2 regions of the Stenotrophomonas sp. SAU14A_NAIMI4_8 genome follow, and region 2 is predicted to be linked to the other one. Evidence: predicted binding sites of a transcription regulator. Region 2 holds the regulator's gene; the other holds the start of a gene.

Region 1 (15,473 bases), 2.2 Mb from region 2:
CAGGCCATCGAACAGACCGCCTATCCATTGCGTGTGCTGGTTGAACAGGTCTTCGGCCAGGCGCTTGCCGCGCGCGGTCAGCACGATCTGCAGGCGGCGCCCGTCTTCGGCGTCGTTGCGTCGCTGCAGCAGCCCCTCGCGCTGCAACCCGTCCAACAGGCCACTGATGGTGGCGCGGCTGACCCCGGCGCGTTCGGCCAGTTCATGCGGCGGCAACGTGCCGCCGGCGCCGTGCAGCAGGAACAGCACGATGAAGCGTCCTTCGCTGAGCCCATGCGGGGCCAGTCGCGTGGCGCAGTCGCGGTCGATCGCGGCGGATACGGAGAGCAGCTGGAAGCACAGGCGCAGCTGGGCCAGGTTGGCGTGGCCGCGGCGGGTGGCTTCTTCTATCAGCGCGATGTGTTTGGCTTCCAGCACCGTTTTTATCCATATGGTTAGGCGCCTAATGATATTTATGAAAGAACGGGTGATGCAATACCTGGCGGTAGAGTCGAGCTTGCTCGACTCTATGAACGGCAGGAGCAAACAGCAGTCGAGCAAGCTCGACTCTACGAACAGCAGGAGCAAACAGCAGTCAAGTAAGCTCGACTCTACGAACGGCAGGAGCAAGAGCAGTCGAGCAAGCTCGACTCTACGAACGGCAGGAGCAAGAGCAGTTGACGCTACCGGGGCAGGTGCAGGCGGGCGATCAGGCCGCCGCCTTCGCGGTCCAGCAGCTGCAGGGAACCGCCGTGATGGCGGGCGGCATTGGCCGCCACGGCCAGGCCCAGGCCGGTGCCGCCGGTGGCGCGGCTGCGCGAGCTTTCGCTGCGCTGGAAGGGCTGCAGCAGGCGCTCGCGATCTGCCGCAGCAATGCCAGGGCCGCGATCCATCACGTCCAATTGCAGCCCATCGTCACGCTGCACGGCACGCAGCTCCACCGCGCCCGCATAGCGGCTGGCATTGTCGATCAGGTTGTCCAGCGCGCGGTGCAGCAACAGGGCGTCGGCCAGGCACGGCAGGGTGGCAGGCAGCACCGCCTCCAAGTCGACACCACGCAGCCGCGCCGCCTGCACGCAGTCGTCCAGCAGCGGCGCGATGTCCATCCGCTGCAGCTGCGATGGCTGCAACTCGCCGCGGGCGTAGTCCAGCACCTGTTCGATCATGGCGTTCATGCGCTCAATGTCGGCCACCATGCGTTCGGCTTGTGCGGGCGGTGCGAAGTCGGCGCGCAGGCGCAGGCCGGTCAGCGGCGTGCGCAGGTCGTGTGCCACCGCGGCCAGCATGCGGGTCATCTGCTGCGCCTGCTCACGCAGGCGGGTGCGCCCCGCATCCAGCGCGATGGCCAGCATCTGCACTTCGCGCGGCCCATCGTCGGGCAGCGGCGTCTGCGCGTGCAGGTCCAGCGTGGCGCTGGCCTCGGCCAGCCGACGCAGCGGACGGCCCAGCCGCACCGCCGCCCAGGCGGCCAGCGGTGCCAGCAGCACGGTGCCGCCAAGCAGGGCCAGCAGTACCTGCCTGCGCCACGCCGCCAGATCGCTGTAGGCGCTGCTGACCACGCGCCAGCGCCCATCGGCCTGCTGCACGGCCAGTTCGAACGGCGGCCAGGGCAGAGTGGCCAGCACCTGCTGCGCGGCCCGCAGCACGGCGGCATCGCCATCGCGCCCCTGCTCGCCGCCGGCGGCCACCACATGGACATCCGGCGGCCGGTTGTTGCCTGCCCAGACCAGGCGCACCTGCTGTGCCGGCTGATGCAGGCCGTCCACTGCCAGTGCCTGCAGGCGCGCATGGCCGGTACCGGATGGGGCGAGTTCGCGCACGTCCACGCGCAGGCCTACGCTGTCGGCCGCGCGCTCGCCGCGCAGCACCTGCATGGCCTGGTCCAGCCGCATCTGTGGCGCCGCCGGGCGCGGCAACCAGCCGACCACCGCCATGCTGACCGCAGTGGCCAGCAGCAGGCTGCTGAGCGCCAGCAGGGCGATCCAGCGTGCTGTGCTCCAACGCGGTCTCACAGCCGTTGCACCGTCGCACCGAAGCGATAGCCCTCACCGCGCAGGGTCTGCACCAACCCTTCGGCATCGCCGGCGGCCTGGGCCAGTTTGCGACGCAGGCGACTGATGGCCAGATCGACGGCGCGGTCAACGCTGTCGCTGTCATCGCCGCGGGTGAGCTGCATCAACTGCTCGCGGTCCAGCACGCGGCCGGGCCGTTCGGCCAGCGCCTGCAGCAAGGAAAATTCGCCGCGGCTGAGCACGACCTCGGCGCCGTCTGGTGCCAGCAGGCGGCGCTGCTCGGGCAGCAGGCGCCAGCCAGCAAAGCGCAGCTCGATGGGGGTCTGTGCGCGCAGCTTGTCCTGCCGGCGCAACAGCGCGCGCACGCGGGCCAACAGTTCGCGCGGATCGAATGGCTTGGCCAGGTAGTCGTCGGCGCCCATCTCCAGCCCGATCACGCGGTCGGGCGCACTGCCCATCGCCGACAGCATCAGGATCGGAATGGCCCGCGACTGCAGCCGGCGGCACACGGACAGGCCGTCTTCGCCCGGCATCATCCAATCCAGGATGATGGCGTCGGGGCGTTCGGCCTGCAGCAGCATGTCCATGGCCGCCGCATCGGCCGCCACGCGCACGCGGTAGCCGTGCAGCAGCAGGTGGTCGGCGATGGCATCGCGGATGCTGGCATCATCATCCACGACGAAAAGGGTGGCGGTAGCATTCATGCAGCCAGTATGACGGCGCTGTGTATCGGCCCGGTATCAGCAGCGACATACCGGCAACACGCGCCTGCGGCGAAATGGCCACACGTTCCCGAGGAATTCACCGATGCGCCTGGCCCTGCTCCCACTGCTGCTCACTGCCCTGCCTGCCCTGGCCGAGCCCCCTGCCCTGCACAGCCTGCCGATGACGATGCAGGCCAGCCACCCCACCGTGCTGGGCACGCTGGACGGCCGCGACGAACGGCTGTACCTGGTGGTGGACAGCGCCGCCAGCGCGACCCTGCTGGATACCGCCGTGGTGCAGCGCTTCGGGCTGCAGGACGCGAACGCGCGCGATCATGATGCGCAGGGCGCCAGTGCCGGCGGTCTGGCCCTGCGCAGCACGCGCCGCGTGGCGATGGCGCTGGGCAGCCTGCAGCTGCAGGTGACCGCACTGCAGGCCGACCTGGCCAGCCTTTCGTCGGCAGACAGCGCACCGTTGCACGGCATCATCGGCCAGGACATCACCGCAGCCTTCGATACGCGCTGGGATTTCGACCAGTCGCGCCTGCTGCTGTGGCCGGCCCGGTCGCTGCCGACGCCCGATGCGTTCTGCCAGGACAACGCCCTTCCCGATCGCAGTGGCGTGCTGAAGGGCTTCGGCTTCGTCACCCTGCGCCTGGGCGAAGACGGTGTGCAGGCCATCGGCGTGGTCGACACCGGTGCCGCGCAGACCATCCTCAACAACGCGGCGGCCAGCGCCCTGGGCCTGCGCACCGATGGCCGCGATGCGCGCGTGCGGGCGCGCAGCAAGGGCAGCGAAGGGCTGGGCGGCAAGCCGACGCCCACGTGGCTGTACACCCTGCCGGCGCTGGCCAGTACGGGCTGGCAGCACCCCGCGGTGGAAGTGCGCATCAGCGAACTGCCCGTGTTCCGCGCCATCGGCCTGGACCAGCGCCCGGCGGTGATCCTGGGCGCGGACGTGATGCAGGGCGGCCAGGTGGATATCAGTGCCGGCGCCGAGCGGATCTGCCTGCGGCGGCCTACGCAGGGATGACGGTGGGCGATGACGGCGCCGCCGGGCGGGGGTAGGATCGCCCGGTCCCATCAGGAGTTCCGCGCATGTGCCGTGTTTTCCTGCTGTTGCTGACGCTGCTGCCACTGGCCGGATGGGCTGCGCCCGCTCTGCCGGTTCCAACGCCGGAGCGCATCGACGCCGAAGCCCAGCGCCTGATGCGGGCCGCGCATGCACGCGGCATGGCCGTGGCGGTCATTGATGGCGGCAAGGTGGTGCACGTGGCCGCCTATGGCGAACGCAACGCCGCCGGAGAGCCGCTGCGCACCGACACCGTGATGTATGCGGCATCGCTGACCAAGATGGCCTTCGGCCATCTGGTGGCTCAGTTGGCGCAACAGAAGGTGATCGATCTGGATGCCAGCATTGCCACGGCATTGGACAAGCCGCTGCCGGACTACCCTGCCGAAACACGTAAGTACGCCGACTACACCGTGTTGGCCGACGACCCACGCTGGCGCCAGCTGACACCGCGCCTGCTGCTGAACCATGCCAGCGGATTTGCCAACTTCGCTTTCCTAGAACCTGACGGCCGCTTGAAGTTCCACTTCGATCCCGGCAGCCGCTATGGCTACTCCGGCGAGGGGTTGATCCTGCTGCAGTTCGTGCTCGAGCGCGGGCGCCCGGGCCTGGACGTGGGCACGCTGATGCAGCAGCGCGTATTCGACCGCTTCGGCATGCCACGCACCAGCATGATGTGGCGCGACGATTTTGCCGGCAACCTGGCCGATGGCTGGACCCAGCAGGGCAGCGCCGAACCGCACGATGAGCGCAGCCGCGTGCGTGCGGCCGGGTCGATGGACACCACCATCAACGACATGGCCCAGTTCGCCGCCGGCTACGTGCGCGGCGAGGGTCTGTCGACGGCGATGCGCAGGGAGCTGGTGCGCCCGCAGCTGCCGATCACCACCGCCAGCCAGTTCCCCACGCTGCAGCCGGAGCTACCCGCAGCGCAGCAGCGCAGCGATCTGGCGGCCGGCCTGGGCGTGGTGACCTTCCGGGGCCCGCAGGGGCCGGGCTTCTACAAGGGCGGCCACGATGATGCCGTCGGCAATACGCTGGTCTGCCTTGAACAGCGCCAGCGCTGCGTGGTGGTCCTGGGCAACGATGTACGAGCCGAAGCCACCTTCCCTGCATTGGTGGCATTCGTACTGGGCGACACCGGCGTGCCCTGGCAGTGGGAATACGGTGCGTCGAAGGCGTTCGTGAAGTAGATCGGCGCCACGCCGGATGAGCGTGGCCTCAACCGGCCTGTTCGAAGAACATCAGGTAGACCAGGCGCCCGTTCTCCGCGCAGTCGCCGAAGGCAGGCCCGGCGGTGTGCCAGAACCACGGGCGCAGCAGCACCAGGCGGTTGAAACGCATGGGAATGGTCATGGTCGGTTCCCAGGCGCTTTCATCGTTGCTGTCGCGCTCGATGATGTCGCGGTGCATGGCCGCGCCATCGGCGTAGCCCAGTGCGGCCAGCTCGGCCGGGTTCAGTGCCAGGCGGTCGGTGTTGGTGCGGCGGTGGCGGAAAAACTCGGTGCCGCCCTGGCAATGTTCGGGCGCGCTGAGATAGAGGATGCCCGACCAGTGCGAATGGTCGGTATGCACCCGCGCCCGACCCACGTCGTTGGCCAGGGTCAGGCGGAATTTCCCATGCGACTGCAGCGGCTGTACCGGCCGCAGCGGCTCGTTCAGCAGGCGCGAGGCGGCACCGGCCAGCCCCTGCATTTCCAGGCGCTGCAGCGAATTGCGGCCCGGGAACGCGCCATCCTGCTCGGGGTAGTCCAGGCCCAGGCCGGCACGGCGCAGGCCCTGCGCATCGGACGGGGAAAGAAAGTCGTCGACGACGAGGAACGAAGTAGGCATGCGCGGAGGCTAGTGCCGGCAGGTTGCGGCGGCAAGGCAGCGTGCAGCATGAAACCGGCCGGCGCGAACCTGCTTGCGTGCGCGCATCCACGCAGGCCGTGGACCCACAAAAAAACCCCGCCTTGCGGCGGGGTTTTTCATTGCATCGGGAAGACGTGGACTTAGAAGTCCATGCCGCCCATGCCACCCATGCCGCCCATGCCACCGGCGCCGCCCATGGCCGGCTCGTCCTTCTTCGGAGCTTCGGCAACCATGGCTTCGGTGGTGATCATCAGGCCAGCGATCGAAGCAGCGTTCTGCAGCGCCGAACGGGTCACCTTGGTCGGGTCCAGGATGCCGAACTGCAGCATGTCGCCGAACTCACCGGTGGCGGCGTTGTAGCCGAAGCTGCCGCTGCCTTCCTTGACCTTGTTGATGATGACCGACGGCTCTTCACCGGCGTTGGAGACGATTTCGCGCAGCGGGGCTTCCATCGCGCGCAGGGCGATCTGGATGCCGTGGTTCTGGTCTTCGTTGGCACCCTTCAGGCCAGCCAGCGCGGTGACCGCACGGACCAGGGCCACGCCGCCGCCCGGAACCACGCCTTCTTCAACGGCTGCACGGGTAGCGTGCAGGGCGTCGTCGACGCGATCCTTCTTTTCCTTCATTTCGATTTCGGTCGAGGCACCGACCTTGATCACGGCAACGCCGCCGGCCAGCTTGGCCACGCGTTCCTGCAGCTTCTCGCGATCGTAATCGGAGGAGGTGTCCTGGATCTGGGTCTTGATCTGGCCCACGCGTGCATCAACGTTGGCCTTGTCGCCCACGCCGTCGATGATGGTGGTGTTTTCCTTGGAAACCTGCACCTTCTTGGCGCGGCCCAGGTCCTTGATGGTGGCCTTTTCCAGCGACAAGCCCACTTCTTCGGAAATCACGGTGCCGCCGGTCAGCACGGCCATGTCTTCCAGCATCGCCTTGCGACGGTCGCCGAAGCCCGGAGCCTTCACGGCCACGACCTTGACGATGCCACGGATGGTGTTGACCACCAGGGTGGCCAGCGCTTCGCCTTCGACTTCTTCGGCCACGATCAGCAGCGGCTTGCCGGCCTTGGCGACGCCTTCCAGCACCGGCAGCAGGTCACGCACGTTGGAGATCTTCTTGTCGTGCAGCAGGATGAACGGGTCATCCAGGTCAGCGGTCTGCGACTGCTGGTTGTTGATGAAGTACGGGGACAGGTAGCCGCGGTCGAACTGCATGCCCTTGACCACGTCCAGCTCGTTGTCCAGGCCCGAGCCTTCTTCAACGGTGATCACGCCTTCCTTGCCGACTTCCTTCATCGCATCAGCGATGATCTGGCCGATCGACTCGTCCGAGTTGGCCGAGATGGTGCCGACCTGGGCGATGGCCTTGTCGTCAGCGGTGGGCTTGGAGATGTTCTTCAGCTCGGCAACGGCGGCCACGACGGCCTTGTCGATACCGCGCTTCAGGTCCATCGGGTTCATGCCGGCGGCAACAGCCTTGGCACCTTCGCGGATCAGGGCCTGGGCCAGCACGGTGGCGGTGGTGGTGCCGTCGCCAGCGTCGTCGTTGGTGCGCGAAGCGACTTCCTTCACCATCTGCGCGCCCATGTTCTCGAACTTGTCAGCCAGTTCGATTTCCTTGGCGACGGAGACGCCGTCCTTGGTGATGGTCGGGGCGCCGAAGCTCTTTTCCAGCACGACGTTGCGGCCCTTCGGGCCCAGGGTGGCCTTGACGGCATTGGCGAGAACGTTGACGCCGCGCACCATGCGCGAACGGGCGTCTTCACCGAAACGAATATCCTTGGCAGCCATTGCAGTTACCTCATTGGTAGCGCCGGGCCATGCCCGGCGGCTGGGTGTTTGGAATCAGGGGATGCAGCAGGTCGCGGCGGGGCTCAGCCGATGACGGCGAGCACGTCGTCTTCGCGCAGGACCTTGTACTCGACGCCTTCGCTCTTGTACGAGCTGCCGGCGTACTGGCCGTAGATGACCTTGTCGCCGACCTTCAGCGACGGCGCGCGCACGCTGCCGTTGTCCAGCGGCTTGCCCGGGCCGACGGCCACGACTTCACCCTTGGTGGACTTTTCCTTGGCCGAATCCGGAATGACGATGCCACCGGCGGAGATTTCGTCGGCTTCGATCGGCTTGACCACAACGCGGTCGTGCAGCGGCTTGATGCTCATGAGAGACCTCTTAAGTTATTGATTGGTCTGAAAAAGTCTGGCGATTTTAGCACTCACCCAGGGTGACTGCCAGCATTGCGCGTGAAAAAGCCCGACAGGTCGGGAGCAGGACAGAGATGGAGCCCGCCGGGGGCCTTTCAAGGCCATCGCGGCAAAATTTTTCGACGGTGCGCTGCGGCGCGGATCCGGCGAAGTTCCGAGTTTTTTGGTGACGGGCGTCGCAGTGTCAGATATCTGGCGTTCAGTTACGACAAAGTGTCACGTGATCGGCCTTAGTCTCGCCCGGCATTCCCAATCACAAGGAGTAGTCGATGCGATTGCTGTCCCCGCTCGCCGCCGCCTGCCTGCTGGCGCTGGCCGCCGCGCCGGCCCAGGCCGAGGTCTTCATCAACGAACTGCACTACGACGACAGCACCGCTGCCGGCGACGTGGGCGAGGCCATTGAAGTGGTCGCCACCGCCGGTGAGGACCTGTCCGCCTACCGACTGTACCTGTACAACGGCAGCAACCCGTCGGCTGCGGCGGTCTACGCCAACAACCCGGTGCCGGCCGGCACCGCGGCCAGCTGCGGCAGCGCCACCATCGCGGTGGTCACCTACCCGACCAATGGCCTGCAGAACGGGCCGAACGACGGCATCGCCCTGGTCGACGCCAGCGGCAAGGTCGTGCAGTTCCTGAGCTACGAGGGCGCGATCACCGCGGCCGGTGGCCCGGCGGCCGGCATGACCAGCCAGAACATTCCGGTGGCCGAAACCAACAGCACCGCGCCGGGCACCTCGCTGCAGCTGACCGGCAGCGGCAGCCAGTACGCGCACTTCACCTGGGCCGAATCGGCCGGCCAGACCTTCGGCCGCTGCAACACCAGCCAGACCTTCACCGGCGGTGGCGGCACCCCGGGCCCGAACACCCCGCCGTCGGTCAGCACCACCACCCCGGCGCAGGGCAGCAGCACCTTCCCGGCCGCGGCCGATCTGGAAGTGGTGTTCAGCGAGACCGTGACCCTGGCCAGTGGCGCCTTCAGCCTGAGCTGCGGCAGTTCGGGCAGCGTGCCGCTGACCTGGCCGACCAGCGGCCGCACCGTGAAGCTGTCCACCAACACCGCCCTGGTGGCCGGCGAAGCCTGCCGCTTCGACATCCGCGCCGCACGGATCACCGACAGCCAGGGCGCACACCCGGCCGCCGACAGCCGCATCGCCTTCACCGTGGCCAGCACCACCGGCAACCCGGACCCGGGCAACCCCGGCAACCCCGGCACCCCGGAGGGCTACTACTCCAAGGTGAACACCAGCAGCCCCAGCCAGCTGCGCTGCTCGCTGCATGAAACCATCAAGGGCCACACCGCCTACCCGTACAGCGGCTCGGGCACCAGCACCTGGACCATCCTGGAAATCGCCGACGAAGACCCGAACAACAGCGGCAAGATCCTCGATGCCTACCGCAACCGCAGCTACACCAAGGTGACCGACCGTGCCGGCAGTGGCAGCGGCCTGAAGTACAACCGCGAGCACACCTGGCCGAATTCGCTGGGCTTTGCCAGCACCACCGGCGACAAGGGCCTGCCGTACGCCCCGTACACCGATACCCACATGCTGTACCTGACCGACGCGCAGTGGAATGCCGACCGCGGCAACAAGCCCTTCGGCAAGTGCGACAGCAACTGCGGCGAACGCGCCACCGAGGCCAACAACGGCCAGGGCGGCGGCAGCGGCGGCTACCCGGGCAATTCCAACTGGGTGCGCACCCCGGACGGCAACACCGGCACCTTCGAGGTCTGGGGCCAGCGCAAGGGCGACATGGCGCGTGCGGTGATGTACATGGCGATCCGCTATGAGGGCGGCAAGGATGCGGCCACCGGCCAGTCCGAACCGGACCTGGAACTGACCGACGACCGCAGCAAGATCGTCAAGACCAGCAGCTCGCCGGCCTACATGGGCCTGCTGTCCACCCTGATCGACTGGCACCTGGCCGATCCGCCGAGCGACGCCGAGCGCGCCCGCAACGACGTGATCTACAGCTTCCAGGGCAACCGCAACCCGTTCATCGACCACCCCGAGTGGGCCACCCCGGCCCTGTTCACCTCGGCCAAGCCGGCCACCTGCCAGCTGGCCAACTGATCTGCGTTGAAGAAAGTTGCAAATCCCCTGTCCGGCCCTGACCCGGCCGGACAGGGGCCCTATACTCGGCGGTCATGTCGATCGCCGATCCCGTCCTGCTGCTGTTCACCACCTGTCCCGACGCGGACAGTGCCGAACGCATCGCCCACGCACTGGTGGGCGAACAGCTGGCCGCCTGCGTGACCCGCCTGGACGGCGCGCGTTCGACCTACCGCTGGCAAGGCCAGGTGACCACCGATACCGAACTGCAGCTGCTGGTGAAGACCACGGCCAGCCGGGTCGATGCCGCCATCGCCCGGATCGTCGCCCTGCATCCGTATGAACTCCCGGAGTGCATCGCGGTCGAAAGCCGGGCCGGCCTGCCGGCGTATCTGGACTGGATCCGGGCGCAGACCCGGGAGGACACCGTTTGAAGACTCTGTTTGCGCGTGGCGCCGCCCTGTGCGCCCTGTTGTGGCTTTCCCTGCCGGCCTTCGCCCTGGACGAGAAGGACCTGCTGCCGGTGGACCAGGCGTTCGCGCTGACCGCCACCGCGCCCGAACGGGGGCAGATCCAACTGCAGTTCAAGATCGCCCCCGGCTACTACCTGTACCGCCACCGCACCAGCGTGAAGGCCGACACCGCCTTCAATGCCGGCGCGCTGCAGATGCCGGCCGGTGACAAGCACCACGACGATTTCTTCGGTGAGGTGGAAACCTACCGCCAGCGCCTGGTCGCGACCCTGCCCGGCGCGCCCACCGATGCCGCCGGCACGATCAGCCTGGAAGTGCGCTACCAGGGCTGCGCCGACGCCGGCGTGTGCTACCCGCCGCAGAAGCGCGTGGTGCAGGTCACCCTGCCCGGTGGCGATGCGGCGGCAGCGCCGGCCGCGCGCAGCGGCACCACGCCTGCCTTCAACAACCCGCTGGCCGGGGCCGGCACCGCGCGCGGCCTGCAGCTGCCCGGCGCCAGCACGGCCCAGGCCCTGCCGCTGCCGTCGGAACAGGCGTTCGCCTTCGATGCCATCGCCAGCGACGGCAACACCCTGCTGCTGCGCTTCAGCCCGGCGCCGGGCTACTACCTGTACCGCGACCGCACCTCGCTGAAGCTGGAAGGCAGCAGTGGCGTGCTGGCCGACACCCCGCGCTGGCCGAAGGCGCAGTCGCACCGCGATGAACACTTCGGCGATGTCTCGGTGTACTTCAACCAGGTGGAAGTGCCGCTGCCGCTGCGCCGCAGCCGCGCCGATGCGGTGGACGGCACCCTGGTGGTCACCTTCCAGGGCTGCCAGACCGACGGCATCTGCTACCCGCCGATGACCCGCCGGGTGAAGCTGGCCATTCCTGCCGGCAAGGTCAACGCCAGTGCGTCGGCCACCGCTGCACGCAGCGAAGTGATCCAGCCGCTGCCCGGCTCTGCGGCCGATGCCGCACGCGAAGGCGGCGACGGCGCGCTGCGCCGCCTGCTGCCGACCGTGCCGAACGATCCGGCGCCCACTGCGGCAGACACCGCGCCCGGCACGACCGCGTTCGCCGCCGATGCGCGCCCGGACAACGCGCTGCGCACCAAGCCGCCAGGCACCGTGCCGAAGACCGACAGTTCGCTGTTGTGGGTGCTGCTGCTGGCGTTGGGCGGCGGCCTGGTGCTGAACCTGATGCCGTGCGTACTGCCGATCCTGTCGCTGAAGGTCCTGAGCCTGGCACAGAGCGGTGAAAGCGCCGAGCGCGCCCGCAGCCATGCGATGTGGTACACGCTGGGCGTGCTGGTGGCCTTCGCGGTGATCGGCGCCTCGATGGTGGGCCTGCGCATGCTGGGCAACGCGGTGGGCATCGGCTTCCAGCTGCAGCACCCGGCCGTGGTGGCCGCGCTGGCCTACGTGATGTTCGCCGTCGGCCTGAGCCTGTCCGGGGTGTTCACCATGGGCGGTGGCGTGGGCAACTTCGGCCAGTCGCTGGCCAGCCGCAGCGGCCCGGCCGGTGACTTCTTCACCGGCGTGCTGGCCTGCGTGGTCGGCAGTGCCTGCGTGGGTCCGTTCTTCGGCCCGGCCGTGGCCTACGCCTTCGTGGCACCGCCGGTGGCGGCCATGCTGGTGTTCCTGTTCCTGGGCCTGGGCCTGGCCCTGCCGTTCCTGCTGATCGGCTTCGTGCCGGCGCTGGCCCGCCGCCTGCCCAAGCCCGGCCCGTGGATGGAAACCCTGAAGCACGTGCTGGCTTTCCCGATGTACGCCGCCGCGCTGTGGCTGCTGTGGGTGCTGGGCAAGCAGCGCGGCGTGGATGGCATGGCGTTGGCGCTGGGTGGCCTGCTGCTGCTGACCGGCGGTCTGTGGCTGTTCGAAACCAGCCGCTGGCGCAGCAAGCGCGGTGGCATCCTGCTGGGCGTACTGCTGGTGCTGACCGCGCTGGTGCCGGTCTGGGGCGTGACCCAGCTGGCACTGCCGGCGCGCGCCGCCCAGGCCAGCACCGACAACGTGGTGGAGTATTCGCCGCAGTTGCTGGACCGCCTGCGCGCCGACAACCGCGTGGTGTTCGTGAACATGACCGCCGACTGGTGCGTGAGCTGCAAGGCCAACGAACGTGCGGTGCTGTCGCGCCCGGAGTTCAAGGACCTGCTCCGCCGCACCAATGCGGTGTACATGCGCGGTGACTACACCAACGTCGATCCGCAGATCACCGATTTCCTGGAAGAGCACAAGGCCGTAGGCGTGCCGCTGTACGTGGTGTACGGCCCCGGCGCCCCGCCCACCGTGCTGCCCACCCTGCTGACCCAGGCAGTGGTGGAAGAAGCCCTGCTGCGCACCGCGCGGTGAAGTGGCAGCGGCCCGCACTGCTGTGGACAGCGGTGCTGGCCGCCGGCCTGGGCCTGTGGGCCGGGCACCGGCTGACACCGGCGCCGACGGCGCCGCGCGCGCCTTCCGATGCTGCTGTGGCAAGCGCGCCCACGTTGCGCCCCGGTGATGCCCTGCCCGCGCTGGTACTGCCCGACCCATCGGGCCAGCCGCTGGACATCCGCCAGCGCTTCGCCGGGCGGCCGCTGCTGGTGAATGTCTGGGCCAGCTGGTGCGGCCCCTGCGTGGAAGAAATGCCCGAGCTGCAACGCTTCGCCCAGGCACAGGGGAGCACCGGTGTGCAGGTGTTGGGGCTGGCCATGGATACCCCCGAGGGCGTGGCTGATTTCCTGCAGCGGGTGCCGGTGCACTACCCCATCGTGCTGGACACGCCGGGCCCGCGCGATGCCAGCGTGCAGTTGGGCAACGCGCAGGGCCTGCTGCCCTACAGCGTGCTGTTCGACGCGGACGGGCGCATGGTCAAGGCCAAGCTGGGCCCGTTCGCGCACGGCGAGATTGCCGGCTGGGTGAAATAGGGGTTTTGCAGGGCTGCGCCCTGCACCTGCCGAAGCAACGTCCACGTCAAAAGCTGGGTATCCGTGGGATGGCGGGGCGGTGTGGGTAACGGCGACTGTTCGAACGCTCGGCTGTTGGTAGGTGTCGACCTTGGTCGACACATCTGTCAGATATCCAGAACGATCTGGGGTCGGAGCCCGTTGCGCAGCAACGGGATCCGACCCCGTGCCGTTCCAACAGCGCGCGGAAAACTGTCGAAGGCGGGGTGGGTCCGGTCGAGGGGGCGTGAGCCGCATGGATGCGGCGACCGAGCTTACATGGACGTACTTGCAGCGTCCCCCTCGACCGGACCCACCCCGCCATCCCACGGAATGCCCGCTTTGGCCTTTGACGTGGACGTTGACGTTGCTTCGGCGGGTGCAGGGCGCAGCCCTGCCGGAACACCCTCCTTGACCAGGGCCGGTCGTGACCGGGAGAATTCCGAGATTAATTCTCATTTACTGTTGCGCAGGGATGCCGCGGCAGACCCACGGCCCCCTTCCCGATGTTCAAGAACGTCCTGTTCCAGCTGCACTGGTTCCTCGGCATCACCGCCGGCACCATCCTGGCCATCATGGGCCTGAGTGGCGCGGCGCTGTCGTTCGAGGACGAGCTGCTGCGCGCTGCGAACCCCGGCTTGGCCGGCATTGCCGAACATCATGCCGACGGCCAGCCGCCGCTGAGCCTGGACGAACTGGTACCGATGCTGCAGGCCGACAGCGACCGGCCCCTGCAACGTCTGCGCGTGGATGCCACCGGCCAGCGCCCCTCGGTGGCGCGCTTTGAAGGCGGCAAGGAACACTGGGTCTACTTCGACCCGTACAGCGGTGAGCGCTTCAGCACGCTGCGCGGCCAGGCCTTCTTCGACTTCGTCGAAGACCTGCACCGGCACCTGGCCGCAGGCGAGCGCGGCAAGGTGCTGACCGGCAGCTGCGCGATCATCCTGCTGTTCTTCGTGCTTTCCGGCCTCTACCTGCGCTGGCCACGCCAGTGGTGGCGCCCTCGCACCTGGCTGGCCGTGGAATGGAAACGCAGCGGACGCAGCTTCCTGTGGAGCCTGCACTCGGTGGTCGGCACCTGGGTGCTGCTGGTCTACCTGGTCATCGTGCTGACCGGCCTGTGGTGGTCGTTCGACTGGTACCGCGACGGTGTCACCCGCCTGCTGGGCGACGGCCGCAGTGCCCCCCGTGCCCACGTGCAGCCCGGCCCGCTGGACCTGACGCGGGTGCAGGAAAGCCTGTACGCCCTGCCCGGCGTGCGCAGTGGTTACATCGACCTGCGCCTGCCCGGCAAAGCCGGCCAGCCGATCACCGCACGGGTGATGGCCGGTGATCCGGCGCTGCGCGGTGGCGGCCACGACCGCGCCCAGGACAGCCTGCAGATCGACCCGGGTACCGGCGCCGTACTGGAACACCGCCCTTACGGCCAGCTGGATGCGGGCGGCAAGGTGATGACCAGCATGTTCGCACTGCACTCGGGCAGCTTCTTCGGCCTGCCCGGTCGCGTGATCGTCATGCTGTCCAGCCTGTGCATGACCCTGTTCTTCATCACCGGCTGGATGCTGTACCTGGACCGTCGCCGCAGCCAACGCGCCGCGCGCGCGTTGCGCCAGTCGCTGCCGGACAGCGGCGCCAGCGTCGCCCACGAAGGCACGCCGTGGCGGGTGGTACACGCCAGCCAGAGCGGCCTGGCCGAACAGCTGGCCTGGCGCGCAGCGGCCCAACTGCAGGCGGCCGGGCATCCGGTGCAGGTGCTGCCGCTTGCGCGGCTCAGCCTGCAACAGCTGCAGGACACGCCGCAGGTGCTGTTCATGCTCAGCACCTTCGGCGATGGCGAGCCACCGGACAATGCGCGCCGAGCGGCCCGCCAGCTGCTCGCGCAGTCGGCCGATCTTTCCAGTCTGCGCTATGGCCTGCTGGCGCTGGGCGATCGCCAGTACCCGCACTACTGCGCCTTCGGCGTGCAAGTGGATGACTGGCTGGCACGCAACGGCGCGCAGCCGTTGTTCGACCGCATCGACGTGGATGCGGCCGCGGTGGCGTCGCTGCGCCAGTGGCAGCTGCAGCTGGGTGCGTTGACCGGCATCCACACCGACGACAGCGTGCTGCCACCGGCCACCGTGCTGCATGATTGGCAACTGCTGGAGCGCACGCTGTTGAATCCCGGAAGCATGGGCGGGCAGATCTGGCGCATCCGCCTGGCCACGCCCGCGAACCAGC
Region 2 (15,473 bases):
GAGGGCGCCACCGTGGCCGATGCGGTCGCTGCCGCCGCGCTGGAAGGCAGTGCCGACTGCCCTGCGCTGGCCGTGCATGGCGTGCTGGCCCGCCCGCAGCAGGTGCTGCACGACGGCGACCGGGTGGAACTGCTGCGCCCGCTGCTGGCCGACCCCAAGGACAACCGGCGCAAGCGCGCACGCGGCGACTGAACCGCGCCACCGCCAGGCGGCGCGGCCAAGCGGGGCTCAGCGGCCCTTCTTCTTGTCCTTCGGCAGGTTGCGGCCGAACTGGCGCACGGTCTGCTGGGCCAGGGCCTTGTCGTTGGCCGGGAAGTAATCGCCTTCCCAACGGGTGACCACGTCGTTTTCGAAGTACACGGTGAAGTTCTTCACTTCGGTACGGCCGAGGCGGTTCACGCGCTCGCTGGAGGTGTAGTCCCAGCGCTGGGCATGGAAGGGATCGGGCACCGAGGGCGTGCCCAGCAGCGCATTCACCTGCTGCTTGCTCTGGCCGACCTGCAGCTTGGCAACGGCGTCCTCGCGGATCAGGTTGCCCTGGTAGATCGGTTGCTTGTAGATGATGCCGCACCCGGTGGTGGACAGAGCGATGGTGGCGACCAGCAGGAGATTGCGCATCGGAAAGGGCGTTTGGGGAAATCGAACCGATGATACACTCCCGGCGTGCCACCGCGACCCAATCCGAGGCAGCTGGCGCTAAATCGCCAATGAACGGAGACCTATGGAAACCCACGACCTGCGCAAAGTCGGCCTGAAGGTGACCCATCCGCGGATGCGGATCCTGGCGCTGCTCGAGCAGCGCAATGCCCAGCACCACATGACCGCCGAAGACATCTACCGCCAGCTGCTGGAGCACGGCGACGAGATCGGCCTGGCCACGGTGTACCGGGTGCTGACCCAGTTCGAGGCCGCCGGCCTGGTGCTGAAGCACAACTTCGAAGGCGGCCAGGCCGTCTACGAGCTGGACCGCGGCGGCCACCACGACCACATGGTCGATGTGGACAGCGGCAAGATCATCGAGTTCGAAAGCCACGAAATCGAAGAGCTGCAGCGCAAGATCGCGGCCGAGCATGGCTACGAGCTGGAAGAGCATTCGCTGGTGCTGTACGTGCGCAAGAAGCGCAAGTAACGGTTTCCCGCCTGCTGAGATGTGCGAAGACCCCGGGCCTGGCCCGGGGTTTTTCGTTGCTTACGGTAGATCCACGCCATGCGTGGATGGACCTGCCGACCCCGGGGTCAGATCCCTTTCCGCCAGGAAAGGGCTCTGACCCCCGTCCCCCCATGCGTGGATGGACCTGCCAGAACGCCCAGATCCACCGCCTCGGCCATGGCCCGGTTGCCGGCATCGCCGGGGTGCAGGTGGTCGCCCGAATCGTAGGCTGCGGCCATCCGTGACGGTTGCGCCGGGTCGCGCAGGGCGGCATCCAGGTCGATCACCGCATCGAACGGGCTGTCGGTGCGCAGCCAGGCGTTCAGCTGCTGGCGCAGGGCGTCCTTTTCCGGCTGGTAGTAGTCCTGCAGCGGGGTGCCCGGCAGCGCGCCGGCAAATGGCGGCAGGGTGGCGCCAAAGATGCGCACGCCGCGCGCATGGGCCCGTCGCGCCAGGGCGCGGTAGCCGGCCTGCAGCTCGGCCAGCGTCGGTCGGGGCTGGTCACGGGCGAACGCGGTGCCCGGCCAACTGATGTCGTTGATGCCGATCAGCACGATCACGCTGGCGGTGCCGGGCAGGTCCAGCACATCGCGCTGGAGGCGGGCGAGGGCGGACAGACCCATGCCATCACGCAGCAGGCGCCCCCCGGAGATTCCCGCATTGACCACGGCCACCCCGTGCGGCGCCAGGCGCGCGGCCAGATGGTCGGTCCAGCGCTGGTCGGCGTCCAGGCTGGCGGTGGCCCCGTCGGTGATCGAATCGCCGATCACCACCACGCTGCGTGCCGCGGACGGGGCCGCGACCTCGATGCCGCTGACGAACAGGCGCGCGGTGGTGGTGCTGGCGCCGTGCAGGGCGCTGGCCAGACTCTGGTCACCGGGGGTGATCCAGCTGGTCTGCCGGCCGTCCCAGTGGAAGGTCTGCAGCGGCGTCGGTCCAGCTACGTACACGCTCACCTGCAGTGCCTGCTGATCGGCGGTGGTCAGTGGCAGCGGGTCGCTCAACCGGTCCTGGCCGGGGCCGATCACGACGTCGGGTTGCCCATCGAAGGCCAGCGGCAACGGCGTCGCACCGGGCTGGCTGGCCACGCTGGCCCGGTCGATCCGCAGCGGCTGGCGGCCGTGGGCATTGCTCAGGCGCACCCGCAGTGCGCTGCCGCCCAGGCTCAGGCGCAGTGTCTGGCGGAAGGTCTGGTCGTGCAGGCTGGCCGGAATGAGGGTGGGGAACAGGAAGTCCTCGCCCCAGACCGGCTGCGGGCTGGCCTGCCAACTGGCCACCCAATGGGGCTGGGCGGGGCCCGCGTGGGCGGAAAGCGACAGCAGGGCGGCGGCGGCAAGCAGGTAGCGGTGCATGGCGGGCGTCCTCGGAAGGGGCAGCCAGCGTGGCCGTTGCGCCACCTGTGAACTAGACTGCGTACGGACAATCATCTGTGAACGGGATTCACCATGGCGCGCCCCGACATCAACCGATCCGGCGAACTGGAAGTGTTCGTGCGGGTGATCGAGACCGGGGGCTTTTCCGCCGCCGCGCGCAGCCTGGACATGACGCCTTCGGCGGTCAGCAAGCTGGTGGCGCGGCTGGAACAACGGCTGGGCACGCGCCTGCTGCAGCGCTCCACCCGGCAACTGCAGTTGACCCCGGAGGGCTGCAGCTTCTACGAGCGCGGCCTGCGCGTGCTGGCCGACCTGGAAGAGGCCGAACGCTGCGCCAGTGCACACGCCGAACCGCGCGGGCGGCTGCGGCTGAATTCCAACGTGCCGTTCGGGCGCCATTTCCTGCTGCCGCTGCTGCCGGTGTTCCTGCAGGCACACCCGCAGGTGGGGGTGGACCTGAGCCTGAATGACGAGGTGATCGATCTGCTGGAACAGCGCACCGATGTGGCCGTGCGCGCCGGCCCGCTGAAGAGCTCCAGCCTGGTGGCGCGGCAGCTGGGCGCGACGCGGATGATGATCGTGGCGGCGCCGTCCTATGCGGCCCGCCACGGCCTGCCTGCCGACGCCGATGCGTTGCTGTCACACAACCGGCTGGACATCGGCCATGCGCGGACGCTGCAGGGCTGGCCGCTGCTGCACGACGGCCAGCAGGTGCGGGTGCCGACCCAGGGCAACCTGCGCGCCAGCAATGGCGACGCGCTGCGCCAGCTGGTGCTGGGCGGTCTGGGCATGGCGCGGCTGGCGGCCTTCCAGGTACGCGACGACCTGGCTGCCGGGCGTCTGCTGCCGGTGCTGGAAGAGGCCAACCCCGGCGATCTGGAAGAAGTGCACGCCGTGTTCGTGGGGCAGGGCGGCTACCTGCCGCTGCGGGTGCGCGCGCTGCTGGATTTCCTGGTGGAACACGTGGATCTGGCCAAACCCTTGGCCTGACCCGACGCCCCGGTAGATCCACGCCATGCGTGGATGATCCCAGTAGATCCACGCCATGCGTGGATGTGTGCGCTCAGCCGAGCAAGCTCGACGCGACCAACAGCTTGCGCGCGGCCGCGCGTGCTTCCTTGCTCACTTCCACCCCGCCCAGCATGCGCGCCAGTTCTTCCTCGCGGGCCTTGTTGTCCAGCTTCTCCACCGCGCTCTGGGTCATGCCTTCCACCGGCGCCTTGCTGACCCGGTAATGGGCGTGGCCCTTGGAAGCGACCTGGGGCAGATGGGTAACACACAGCACCTGGCGCTTCTCGCCCAGTGCGCGCAGCTTCTGGCCGACGATGTCGGCCACGGCGCCGCCAATGCCCGAATCCACTTCGTCGAACACCATGGTCGGCACGGCGTCCAGATCCAGCGCGGCCACTTCGATGGCCAGCGAGATGCGCGACAGTTCACCACCGGAGGCCACCTTGCGCAGGGCGCGCGGCGGCTGGCCGGCGTTGGCGGCAACCAGGAATTCGACGCGCTCGGCGCCCTGCGGGTCGGGCTTGCCGGCGTCCTGCGGTTCCAGTTCGATCAGGAACTGGCCGCCGCCCATGCCCAGCTCGGCAATGATGCCGGTGGTGGTGGCCGACAGTTCCGCAGCGGCCTTGCGCCGGCTGGCGGTCAGTACCTCGGCCTGCACCCGCCAGGCGGCCACGGCCTTGTCGATCTCGCCGGCCAGGCGCTGCAGGCGCTCATCGGCGCCACGCAGCTGTTCCACTTCGGCATGCATGCGCTCGCGCTGCGCGCCCAGCTCGTCCATCGGCACGCGGTGCTTGCGCGCCAGGTCGTGCAGGCGGCCCAGGCGGCGCTCGTTCTCTTCGAACTGTTCCGGGTCGGCGTCCAGGTCGTCGTGCACCCGGTCCAGCAGCGACAAGGCTTCGTGCAGCTGGATCGAGGCGTTCTCGATCAGGCCGTCCACCTCGCCCAGGCGCGCGTCGTGTTCGATCAGGCGCGACAGGTCGTGGCGCACCTGCTGCAGCAGGTCCAGCGCGGAACTGCCGTCGTCGCCGTTGAGCTGGTTGCTGGCGGCCTGGCAGGCGGTCAGCAGGGCGCTGGCATGGGCCTGGCGGCGGTGGCTGGCGCCGAGGGCGGCAATCGATTCCGGCTCCAGATCCTCGCGGTCCAGCTCGCGCAGCTGGTGTTCCAGGAAGCCGATGCGGTCGCTGACGTCGCCCTGTTGCGACAGCGCCAGCGATTCGTCCACCAGCGCCTGCCAGGTAGCGGCAGTACGGCGCACCTGGCGGCGGGCCTCTTCGTTGTTGGCGAAGGCGTCCAGCAGGGCCAGCTGCGACGGCCGCGCCAGCAGCGCCTGCTGTTCGTGCTGGCCATGGATTTCCACCAGGTGCGCGGCCAGATCGCCCAGCTGCGCCAGGGTGACCGGGCGACCGTTGATCCAGGCGCGCGAGCCGCCATCGGCGCGGATGACCCGCCGCAGCTGGCATTGCTCGTCATCGTCCAGCTCGTTGTCGGCCAGCCATTGGCGCGCGGCCTGCAGCTGGTCCAGGGCGAATTCGGCCGACAGCTCGGCGCGGGCGGCGCCGTGGCGGACCACGCCGCTGTCGGCGCGCAGGCCGGACAGGAAGCCCAGTGCGTCGACCATCAGCGACTTGCCGGCGCCGGTCTCGCCTGAAACGACAGTCATGCCGGGCCCGAATTCCAGTTCGGTGGCGCGGACGACGGCGAAATCCTTGATCGAAAGATGTCTGAGCATGGGTAATGGGGTGTCTGCAGCCGCGCAACGCTAGCACGCGCGGCGGGGTGGTCCAATGACTTGCCAAGGCGACGCACCGCCATTATCTAGTGTCCGTGTCTCACAGGTTGATTCCATGCACGGTTCCGCTGACCAGCTTGCCCCGCGTGCGCGCCATCTGCTGCGCACGCTGATCGCGCGTTACATCCAGGACGGTGAGCCGGTGGGCTCGCAGACACTGGCGCGCGTGGCCGGGCTGGAAGTCAGTCCGGCCACCATCCGCAACATCCTGGGCGACCTGGAAGACCTGGGCCTGCTGGCCTCGCCGCATACCTCGGCCGGGCGCATTCCAACCGCCCATGGCTACCGGGTGTTCGTCGACAGCCTGCTGCAGATGCAGCCGCCGGGCGAGGGCGAGCTGGCCCGCCTGCGCCTGGAACTGGCCGGCGGCGGCAGCACCCAGGCCCTGCTGGGCAGCGCTTCGGAGCTGCTGTCGGCCATGAGCCATTTCGTCGGTGTGGTCAGCGCGCCGCGGCGCGAGCAGTTCGCCTTCCGGCAGATCGATTTCGTGGCCCTGGACGGGCGCCGGGTGCTGGCCATCCTGGTGTTTGCCGACAATGAAGTGCAGAACCGGGTGATCGAGACCCGCCAGGACTTCGCCCCGGGCCAGCTGGAACAGGTCGCCAATTACCTGAACGCGCATTTCGCCGGCCTGCCGCTGGCCGAGATCCGCACCCGCCTGCTGCTGGAGCTGCGCGATGCCCGTTCCGAGCTGGAGCAGCTGCTGGCGCACAGCATCGAGCTGGCCGAGCAAGCCCTGCAGCCGCCGGCCGACGACATGCTGGTGGCCGGGCAGACCCGGCTGATGGGGGTGCAGGACCTGTCCGACCTGGAGCGGCTGCGCGAGCTGTTCGAGCTGTTTTCCAGCAAGCGCGAGATCCTGCAGCTGCTGGAACGGACCATCCAGGCCCCGGGCGTGCGCATCTTCATTGGCGAAGAGACCGGCATGATGCCGCTGCAGGGCGTCTCGCTGGTCACCGCGCCCTATACCGCCAATGGCCAGGTGCTGGGCGTGCTGGGGGTGATCGGGCCCAAGCGCATGGCCTACGACCGCATGATTCCACTGGTGCAGGCCACCGCCGACGTGCTGGGCGCGGCCTTTTCGCCGTCCGGACGCGCCCCGGGCACATCCGACGCTTGAAACGCAGCATCCCGCCCACACTAGGGTGGGTGGAGGCGGGCTGTGACCGCCAGGGACCCAGACATGAACCACGAAAACCCCGATATCGAATCCCAGCAGAGCGCGGCCGATGCAGCGGCTGCGGCCGGCGTGAGTGACGAAACCGAGCGCCTGCGCGCCGAGATCGAGCAGATCAAGGCCGACGCCCTGCGTGAACGCGCCGATCTGGACAACCAGCGCAAGCGTGTGGCCCGCGACATCGAGCAGGCCCGCAAGTTCGCCAACGAAAAGCTGCTGGGCGAGCTGCTGCCGGTGTTCGACAGCCTGGATGCCGGCCTGAAGGCCGCTGGCGATGACGCCCATCCGCTGCGCGAGGGCCTGGAGCTGACCTACAAGCAGCTGCTGAAGGTCGCCGCCGACAATGGCCTGGTCCTGCTGGACCCGACCGGCCAGCCGTTCAACCCGGAACACCACCAGGCCATCAGCCAGGTGCCGACCCCCGGCGCCGCCCCCGGCAGCGTGGTCACCGTGTTCCAGAAGGGCTACCTGCTGAACGAGCGCCTGCTGCGGCCGGCGCTGGTGGTGGTGGCCGCCGACTGACCCGGCGTCCGAGGCGAACGGCCGCCGGGCATGGCCCGGCGCTACCCGCCCCCGCAATGTTTTCCAGGCGCTGAACACAGCGTTCGGGGGATGGCTTGAATGTTCCACGAGCCTCCCCCACATCCCATTCATCCACCGGCACAACGGCCGGACTGAACCCAACAAGCATTCTTCAGGAGTCTCCCCCATGGGCAAGATCATTGGTATCGACCTCGGCACCACCAACTCGTGCGTGGCGATCATGGACGGCGGCAAGGCCCGCGTCATCGAGAATTCGGAAGGCGATCGCACCACCCCGTCGATCGTCGCCTACACCAAGGACGGCGAAGTGCTGGTCGGTGCCTCGGCCAAGCGCCAGGCCGTGACCAACCCCAAGAACACCTTCTACGCGGTGAAGCGCCTGATCGGCCGCAAGTTCACCGACGCCGAAGTGCAGAAGGACATCGCCCACGTCCCGTACAGCATCCTGGCCCATGACAATGGCGATGCCTGGGTGGCCACCAGCGACGGCAAGAAGATGGCCCCGCAGGAAATCTCGGCCAAGGTGCTGGAAAAGATGAAGAAGACCGCCGAGGACTTCCTCGGTGAGAAGGTCACCGAAGCGGTCATCACCGTGCCGGCCTACTTCAACGACAGCCAGCGCCAGGCGACCAAGGACGCCGGCCGCATCGCCGGTCTGGACGTCAAGCGCATCATCAACGAGCCCACCGCGGCCGCGCTGGCCTATGGCCTGGACAAGGGTGACAACAAGGATCGCAAGATCGTGGTGTACGACCTGGGCGGCGGCACCTTCGACGTCTCGGTGATCGAAATCGCCAACGTCGATGGTGAAAAGCAGTTCGAAGTGCTGGCCACCAACGGCGACACCTTCCTGGGCGGCGAAGACTTCGACAACCGCGTCATCGAATACCTGGTTGAAGAGTTCAACAAGGACCAGGGCATCGACCTGCGCAAGGATCCGCTGGCCCTGCAGCGCCTGAAGGACGCCGCCGAGCGCGCCAAGATCGAGCTGTCCAGCGCCCAGCAGACCGAAGTGAACCTGCCGTACGTCACGGCCGACGCCTCCGGTCCGAAGCACCTGAACATCAAGCTGACCCGCGCCAAGCTGGAAGCGCTGGTGGAAGACCTGATCAAGAAGTCGATCGAGCCGTGCCGCGTGGCCCTGAACGATGCCGGCCTGCGTTCGAGCGACATCAGTGAAGTGATCCTGGTCGGTGGCCAGACCCGCATGCCGAAGGTGCAGCAGGCGGTGACCGAGTTCTTCGGCAAGGAACCGCGCAAGGACGTCAACCCGGACGAAGCCGTGGCACTGGGTGCGGCGATCCAGGGCGGCGTGCTGGGCGGCGACGTGAAGGACGTGCTGCTGCTGGACGTGACCCCGCTGTCGCTGGGCATCGAAACCATGGGCGGCGTGTTCACCAAGATCATCGAAAAGAACACCACCATCCCGACCAAGGCTTCGCAGGTGTTCTCCACCGCCGAGGACAACCAGTCGGCCGTGACCGTGCACGTGCTGCAGGGTGAGCGCGAACAGGCCCGCTTCAACAAGTCGCTGGCCAAGTTCGACCTGTCCGGCATCGAGCCGGCCCCGCGAGGCCTGCCGCAGGTGGAAGTGTCCTTCGACATCGACGCCAACGGCATCCTGCACGTGTCGGCCAAGGACAAGAAGACCAACAAGGAACAGAAGGTCGAGATCAAGGCCGGTTCGGGTCTGTCCGAGGAAGAAATCGCGCGCATGGTGGCCGATGCCGAAGCCAACCGCGAAGAAGACAAGAAGTTCCAGGAACTGGTGCAGGCCCGTAACCAGGCCGATGCCCTGATCCACGGCACCCGCAGCGCCATCACCGAGCACGGCAGCAAGGTGGGCGGCGATGTCATCGGCAAGGTGGAAGCGGCCCTGGCCGATCTGGAAACCGCGATGAAGGGCGACGACAAGGCACAGATCGAAGCCAAGTCGAAGGTGCTGGAAGAAGCCGGCCAGGCGCTGTTCGCCGCTGCTTCGGCCGACCAGGGCGGTGCCCCGGGTGCCGACGCCGGCAACGCGGGCAAGGCGCAGGACGACGTGGTGGACGCCGAGTTCACCGAAGTCAAGGACGACAAGAAGTCCTGATCCGGACCGACACGGGGCGCTGCCTGGCAGCGTCCCGTTGTCGCATCAGGGTCCTGACCGCCACCCGGCGTGTCGGGGCGCCCGACGCAAGAGCGGACCTGGTTCCGCTCTTCCGCTTTGACGAATCCCGACTTTCCGGAAGCTGATCCACCCTATGAGCAAGCGCGATTACTACGAAGTGCTGGGCGTTGCCCGCACCGCCACCGACGAAGAGCTGAAGAAGGCCTACCGTCGCTGCGCGATGAAATTCCATCCGGACCGCAACCCGGGTGATGCGGCGGCCGAAGCCTCCTTCAAGGAGTGCAAGGAAGCCTACGAAACGCTGTCCGACGGCAACAAGCGCCGCATGTACGATGCCCACGGCCACGCCGCGTTCGAGCACGGCATGGGCGGTGGCGGTGGTCCGGGCGGCCCGGACATGAACGATATCTTCGGCGATATCTTCGGCAATATTTTCGGTGGCGGCGGTGCGGGCCCGCGCCAGGCCCGTCGCGGTGCCGACATCGGCTACGTGATGGAGCTGGACCTGGAAGAAGCGGTGCGTGGCGTCGAGCGCCGCATCGAGATTCCGACCCTGGCCGAGTGCGGCGACTGCGATGGCAGTGGCTCGGAAGACGGCAAGGTCGAGACCTGCAACGTCTGCCATGGCCGTGGCCAGGTGCGCATCCAGCGCGGCATCTTCGCCATGCAGCAGGCCTGCCACAACTGCAACGGCCGCGGCCAGATCATCGCCAAGCCGTGCAAGACCTGCCACGGCAACGGCCGGGTGGAAGAAGACAAGGTGCTGTCGGTGAAGGTGCCGGCCGGCGTCGATACCGGTGACCGTATCCGCCTGTCCGGCGAAGGCGAAGCCGGTCCGGCCGGTACGCCGCCGGGCGACCTGTACGTGGAAGTGCGCGTGCGCGAGCATGCGATCTTCCAGCGCGACGGCGACGACCTGCACTGCGAAGTGCCGATCCGCATTTCGCAGGCCGCGCTGGGCGATACCGTGCGCGTGGCCACCCTGGGCGGCGAAGCGGAAATCCGCATTCCGGCCGAAACCCAGACCGGCAAGCTGTTCCGCCTGCGCGGCAAGGGCGTGCGTTCGGTGCGCAGCCGCAGCGAAGGCGACCTGTACTGCCGCGTGGTGGTGGAAACCCCGGTGAACCTGACCGCCGACCAGCGCAAGCTGCTGGAGCAGTTCGAGGCAACCTTCAACGGCGAAGACGCGCGCAAGCACTCGCCGAAGTCGGCCACCTTCATGGACGGTGTAAAGGGCTTCTGGGACCGGATGACGTCCTGAGGATTCACCGCAGACGGTGAACGGTAACGCCGGGCCATGCCCGGCGTTTCTGTTTGTGGACATCGCACGCATTCCGCCGGGCATGGCCCGGCGCTACCAGGGGACTGTTCTCAGGTAGATCCACGCCATGCGTGGATGTGGTTCGAGGGATCAACGGAAAAACGCCGCCGGCGTCTGCCCCAGCTGCCGCTTGAACATGCTGGTGAACGCGCTGGGGCTGTCATAGCCCATCGCCAGCGCCACATCGATCACCTTTTCGCCCACCGCCAGGCGCTCCATCGCCGCCAGCAGGCGGGCCTGCTGCCGCCATTGGCCGAAGGTCATGCCCAGCTCGCTGGCGAAATGGCGCTGGATGGTTTTCACGTCCACCGCCAGCGCCTGCGCCCAGTCCTGCAGCGTGGCCTCGTCGCCGGGGTGCTTCTGGATGTGCTGGCAGATGCGCTGCAGGCGCGGGTCGGCCGGCGTTGGCAGGTGCAGCGGCAGCACATCCATGCGATGCAGTTCGTCCAGCAGCAGGCGCACCACGCGGCCGTCGCGGCTGTCGTCTTCGTGCTCGCCCTGGATCTGGCTGGCCGCGTGCAGCAGTTCGCGCAGCAGTGGCGCCACCTGCACCGCGAACGGTTCGGTGGCCAGCTGCGGGGCGAAGGCAGGATCGATATACAGGCTGCGCATGTGCACATCGGCAATGCAGTCCACCCCGTGCGCCATGCCGGCCGGCATCCAGATCGCGCGGGTGGACGGTACCACCCAGCGGCCCACTTCCGAGCGCACCACCATCAGGCCCGACATGGCATAGACCAGCTGGTGGCGGCGATGCCGGTGCGGCGACACCCGGGTGCCGGCGGGATAGTCCTTCACCCGGCAGGTCACCGGCCGGTGGCCGGGCACCTCGTTCCAGGGCGCGGACTCCCGGATCGCGCAGGGGGTGTCCTTTTTGCGATATGGCATGACCAGAACGCGGCGGAAGGGAAGGGACGGGCACCGTAGCATGCGTGGCTCGCCCCATCCTGACTGCGCACCATGTCCAGCCTGGCTTCCCCGGTTCCACGCACCCGCAGCACGTCCCCGGGCGTGCTGGCGGCGATTTCCACCTCCCACGTGGTCAACGACATGATGCAGTCGCTGATCCTGGCCATCTATCCGGTCATCAAGGGCGGTTTCAACCTCAGCTTCACCCAGATCGGCCTGATCACGCTCACCTATCAGCTGACTGCGTCGATCTTCCAGCCGCTGGTGGGCCTGGCCACCGACCGCAAGCCGGCGCCGTATTCGCTGCCGATCGGCATGGCCTCGACCCTGTGCGGCATGCTGCTGCTGGGCTTCGCACCGAACTACGCCATGGTGCTGCTGGCCGCGGCGCTGGTGGGCGTCGGCTCGGCCATCTTCCACCCGGAAGCCTCACGCATCGCGCGCCTGGCGTCGGGCGGCCGTCATGGCTTCGCGCAATCGGTGTTCCAGGTCGGCGGCAATTTCGGTACCGCGCTGGGCCCGCTGATCGCCGCGGCGGTGATCGTGCCGTACGGCCAGCACGCCGCCTCGTGGTTTGCCGGCGCGGCGCTGATCGGCATTGCCCTGCTGACCTATGTCAGCCGCTGGTACGCGTTGCACTTGGGTACGCCGCGGCCGGCCGGGCAGGGCCCGGTCGCCCCGCGTCATCCCCGGCGCACGGTGGCGCGGGTGATGGCCATCCTGCTGGTGCTGATCTTCAGCAAGTACTTCTACATGGCCAGCATCGGCAGCTACTTCACCTTCTATCTGATCCACCATTTCGGAATTCCGGTGGCGCAGGCGCAGCTGCATCTGTTCGCGTTCCTGGTGGCATCGGCGGCGGGTGGCTTCCTGGGCGGGCCGCTGGGTGACCGCATTGGCCGCAAGCCGATCATCTGGGCCTCGATCCTGGGCGTGGCGCCGTTCGCGCTGGCGTTGCCGCATGCCGATCTGTTGTGGACCACGGTGCTGGCGGTGCTGATCGGTTTCGTGCTGTCGTCGGCGTTCTCGGCCATCGTGGTCTATGCGCAGGAAATGATGCCGCACCGGATCGGCATGGTGTCGGGGTTGTTCTTCGGTTTTGCCTTCGGCATGGGCGGGCTGGGTGCGGCGGTGCTGGGCCTGCTGGCGGACAAGACCAGCATTGAGTTCGTCTACCAGTTGACCGCGTTCCTGCCGCTGCTGGGCATCGTCGCCGCCTGGCTGCCACCGTCGCGGCCGGCTGCACACTGAGGGGGAGGGTTGTTTGCAGGGCTTGCAGCCCTGCACCTGCTTGGAGCAACGTCAACGTCAAAAGCGGGCATTCCGTGGGATGGCGGGGTGGGTCCGGTTGAGGGGGACGCTGCAAGTACGTCCCTGTAAGCTCGGTCGCCGCATCCATGCGGCTCACGCCCCCTCAACCGGACCCACCCCGCCTTCGACAGTTTCCTGCGATCTGTCGGAACCACACGGGGTCGGATCCCGTTGCTGCGCAACGGGCTCCGACCCCATTTTGAATGTCGATATTTGACAGGTTTCATCCACGCATGGCGTGGATCTACTGTGTCGACCAAGGTCGACACCTACCAACAGCCGCGCGTCTTAGTAGATCCACGCCATGCGTGGATGAATTCCTTCGATATCCGACAGATGTGCCGACCAACAGCACGCGGAATGTGTGAGAGGTGGGGCGGTGTGGGTGGGCAGGACCGCAGGCGCCATGGATGGCGCCTACGAGCCTCCATGGATGGATTCACGGCGTGTCCTGCCCACCCACACCGCCCCGCCATCCCCCGGAATGCGGCTGTTGCTGTTGCTTTGGCTGTTGCCGTTGCTTTGAAGCAGGTGCAGGGCTGCAAGCCCTGCCGAAAACTCCCTTGGGCGTAGAATGCGGGGATGAGCGAATCCCTCGAAAACCACTTGCTCCACGGTCGTCGCCAGCGGCCCGACGGGCCCTCGCCGATCGACGTCATTTCGGTCCAGTCGCAACTGGTCTACGGCCACGCCGGCAACAGCGCCGCGGTGCCGCCGATGCGTGCGCTGGGCCTTCGCGTGGCCGAAGTGCCGACCGTCCTGCTCAGCAACGCGCCGTTCTACGACACCACCCGCGGCCGCGTGCTGCCCGCTGACTGGTTCGCCGACCTGCTGCAAGGTGCCGCCGAACGTGGCCTGCCGAAACGGGCGAAGATGCTGGTCTCGGGCTACTTCGGCAGCGCCGCCAATGGCGCGGCGTTCGCCGACTGGCTGGACACCCTGCTGCCCGCCTGCCCGCAACTGCGCTACTGCCTGGACCCGGTGATCGGCGATACCCATACCGGTCCCTACGTGGAGCCGGGGCTGGAAGCCATCTTCGCCGAACGGCTGCTGCCGCACGCCTGGCTGGTCACGCCCAATGCCTTCGAGCTGAATCGCTTGACCGGCATGCCCGCGCTGGCCGAGGCCGATGCCATTGCCGCCGCGCGCACGCTGCTTGATCGCGGCCCGCAATGGGTGATCGCGCACAGCGTTGGCGGCAACCCGGGCGAACTGGTCACCCTGGCCGTGGGCCGTGAGGAAACCTGGCGCTGGACCTCGCCGCTGCTGCCGGTGGATGTGGCCGGCACCGGCGATGTGCTGATGGCCCTGGTCGTGTCGTTCCTGCTGCGTGGTGAATCGATGCAGCAGGCGATCTCGCGTGCCGTGGCCGGCACCCATGCGGCGCTCGAGGCGACGCTGGCGCAGGGCTTCGAGGAGTTCGATGTGATTGCCGCGGCCCCGGCTGCGCTGGCCGACGGCGCCCGCTTCCAGGCCGAACGGCTGGCATGACCGCTTCGCAGGCACGCACGCCGCGCACGGTCGGCATCGTTGGCAGCGCCGGCGCCTACGGGCGCTGGCTGACCCGTTTCTTCCAGCAGCACATGCAGCTGCAGGTGATCGGCCACGACCCGGCCGACCCCACCTCACATTCGCCGGAGCAGCTGCTGGCACAGGCCGACGTGCTGGTGTTCTCCGCACCGATCCGGCATACGCCGGCGCTGATTGCCCGCTACGTGGAACAGTCGGGCGGGCGCGAGGCCGGGCGCCTGTGGCTGGACGTGACCTCGGTGAAGGAAGCACCGGTACAGGCGATGCTGGCCTCGCAGGCCGAGGTGGTCGGGCTGCACCCGATGACCGCGCCGCCGAAGGCGCCCACGCTGAAAGGCCGGGTGATGGTGGTCTGCGAGGCGCGGCTGCAGCAGTGGCAGCCGTGGGTGGATGCGCTGTGCAGCGCCCTTCAGGCCGAGTGCGTGCGCGCCACGCCGCAGCACCACGACCAGATGATGGCGCTGGTGCAGGCGATGGTGCATGCCACCCATCTGGCCCAAGCCGGCGTGCTGCGCGAATACCAGCCGCAGTTGGGTGACCTGGCGGCGATGATGCCGTATCGCTCGGCGTCCTTCGAGCTGGATACGGCGATCATTTCGCGCATCCTGTCGTTGAACCCGTCCATCTACGAGGACATCCAGTTCGGCAACCCGTATGTGGCGCCGATGCTGGAAAAGCTGGTCGGTCATCTGCAGCGCCTGCAGCAGCAGGTGGGGCAGGGCGACGATGCGGCGCGCGGTGCGTTCCGTGAGCAGTCGTTGGCGGCCAACCACGCGGCGTTCGGCGAGCCCGCGCTGGCGGCGGGCAACTACACCTTCGAACGGGTGGGTTACCTGCTGGCCGACCTGACCGAGCGCAACGCGCTGTCGGTGCACCTGCCGGAAGATCGCCCCGGCTCGCTGCGCGAACTGCTGAACGTGTTCGAGCAGCATGGCATCAGCCTGGCGTCGATCCATTCCTCGCGCACGCCGGCCGGCGAAGTGCACTTCCGCATCGGCTTCGTGGCCGGCAGTGACGTCGCTGCCATCGCCCTGGCGGCGGCGGACGTGGATGCCAGTGGCATCGGCCGGGTGCTGGCCTAGTCGTATTCATCCACAGGGGATGTGGATGGTTTCTGCGTAAAGGTGTGGATAACCGCGCGCAGCCCTTGGCAGGCAATGCTGTCAAGACGATTGGCGAAAAATTGGCCACACATTTTTGTAGCGTCGAGCCATGCTCGACGCATCCCCCGTGTCGACCAAGGTCGACA

The links. Region 2 encodes HrcA, which represses chaperone genes, less so after heat shock. Its sites were predicted from a motif close to TTNGCACTCNNNNNNNNNGAGTGCNAA; they were not measured.
Region 1: the regulator HrcA is predicted to act here: its motif matches at 7,829-7,855, upstream of C1930_RS17925 (co-chaperone GroES).

The regions. Positions count from the first base shown of each region.
Region 1 is NZ_CP025999.1:3,964,370-3,979,842, forward strand. Features, by position in the region: gene C1930_RS17890 (MarR family transcriptional regulator) at 1-417, opposite strand, end outside; gene C1930_RS17895 (HAMP domain-containing sensor histidine kinase) at 663-1,955, opposite strand; gene C1930_RS17900 (response regulator transcription factor) at 1,988-2,695, opposite strand; gene C1930_RS17905 (pepsin/retropepsin-like aspartic protease family protein) at 2,799-3,728, shown strand; gene C1930_RS17910 (serine hydrolase domain-containing protein) at 3,794-4,960, shown strand; gene C1930_RS17915 (DUF6445 family protein) at 4,989-5,600, opposite strand; gene groL (chaperonin GroEL) at 5,762-7,411, opposite strand; gene C1930_RS17925 (co-chaperone GroES) at 7,495-7,782, opposite strand; gene C1930_RS17930 (endonuclease) at 8,094-9,896, shown strand; gene cutA (divalent-cation tolerance protein CutA) at 9,971-10,309, shown strand; gene C1930_RS17940 (protein-disulfide reductase DsbD domain-containing protein) at 10,306-12,681, shown strand; gene C1930_RS17945 (TlpA disulfide reductase family protein) at 12,678-13,235, shown strand; gene C1930_RS17950 (sulfite reductase flavoprotein subunit alpha) at 13,760-15,473, shown strand, end outside.
Region 2 is NZ_CP025999.1:1,788,494-1,803,966, forward strand. Features, by position in the region: gene C1930_RS08355 (RnfH family protein) at 1-192, shown strand, start outside; gene bamE (outer membrane protein assembly factor BamE) at 229-618, opposite strand; gene fur (ferric iron uptake transcriptional regulator) at 722-1,129, shown strand; gene C1930_RS08370 (SGNH/GDSL hydrolase family protein) at 1,237-2,502, opposite strand; gene C1930_RS08375 (LysR family transcriptional regulator) at 2,596-3,513, shown strand; gene recN (DNA repair protein RecN) at 3,587-5,263, opposite strand; gene hrcA (heat-inducible transcriptional repressor HrcA) at 5,379-6,443, shown strand; gene grpE (nucleotide exchange factor GrpE) at 6,507-7,022, shown strand; gene dnaK (molecular chaperone DnaK) at 7,210-9,132, shown strand; gene dnaJ (molecular chaperone DnaJ) at 9,287-10,414, shown strand; gene C1930_RS08405 (helix-turn-helix transcriptional regulator) at 10,565-11,362, opposite strand; gene C1930_RS08410 (MFS transporter) at 11,435-12,634, shown strand; gene pdxY (pyridoxal kinase) at 13,277-14,185, shown strand; gene C1930_RS08420 (prephenate dehydrogenase) at 14,182-15,306, shown strand.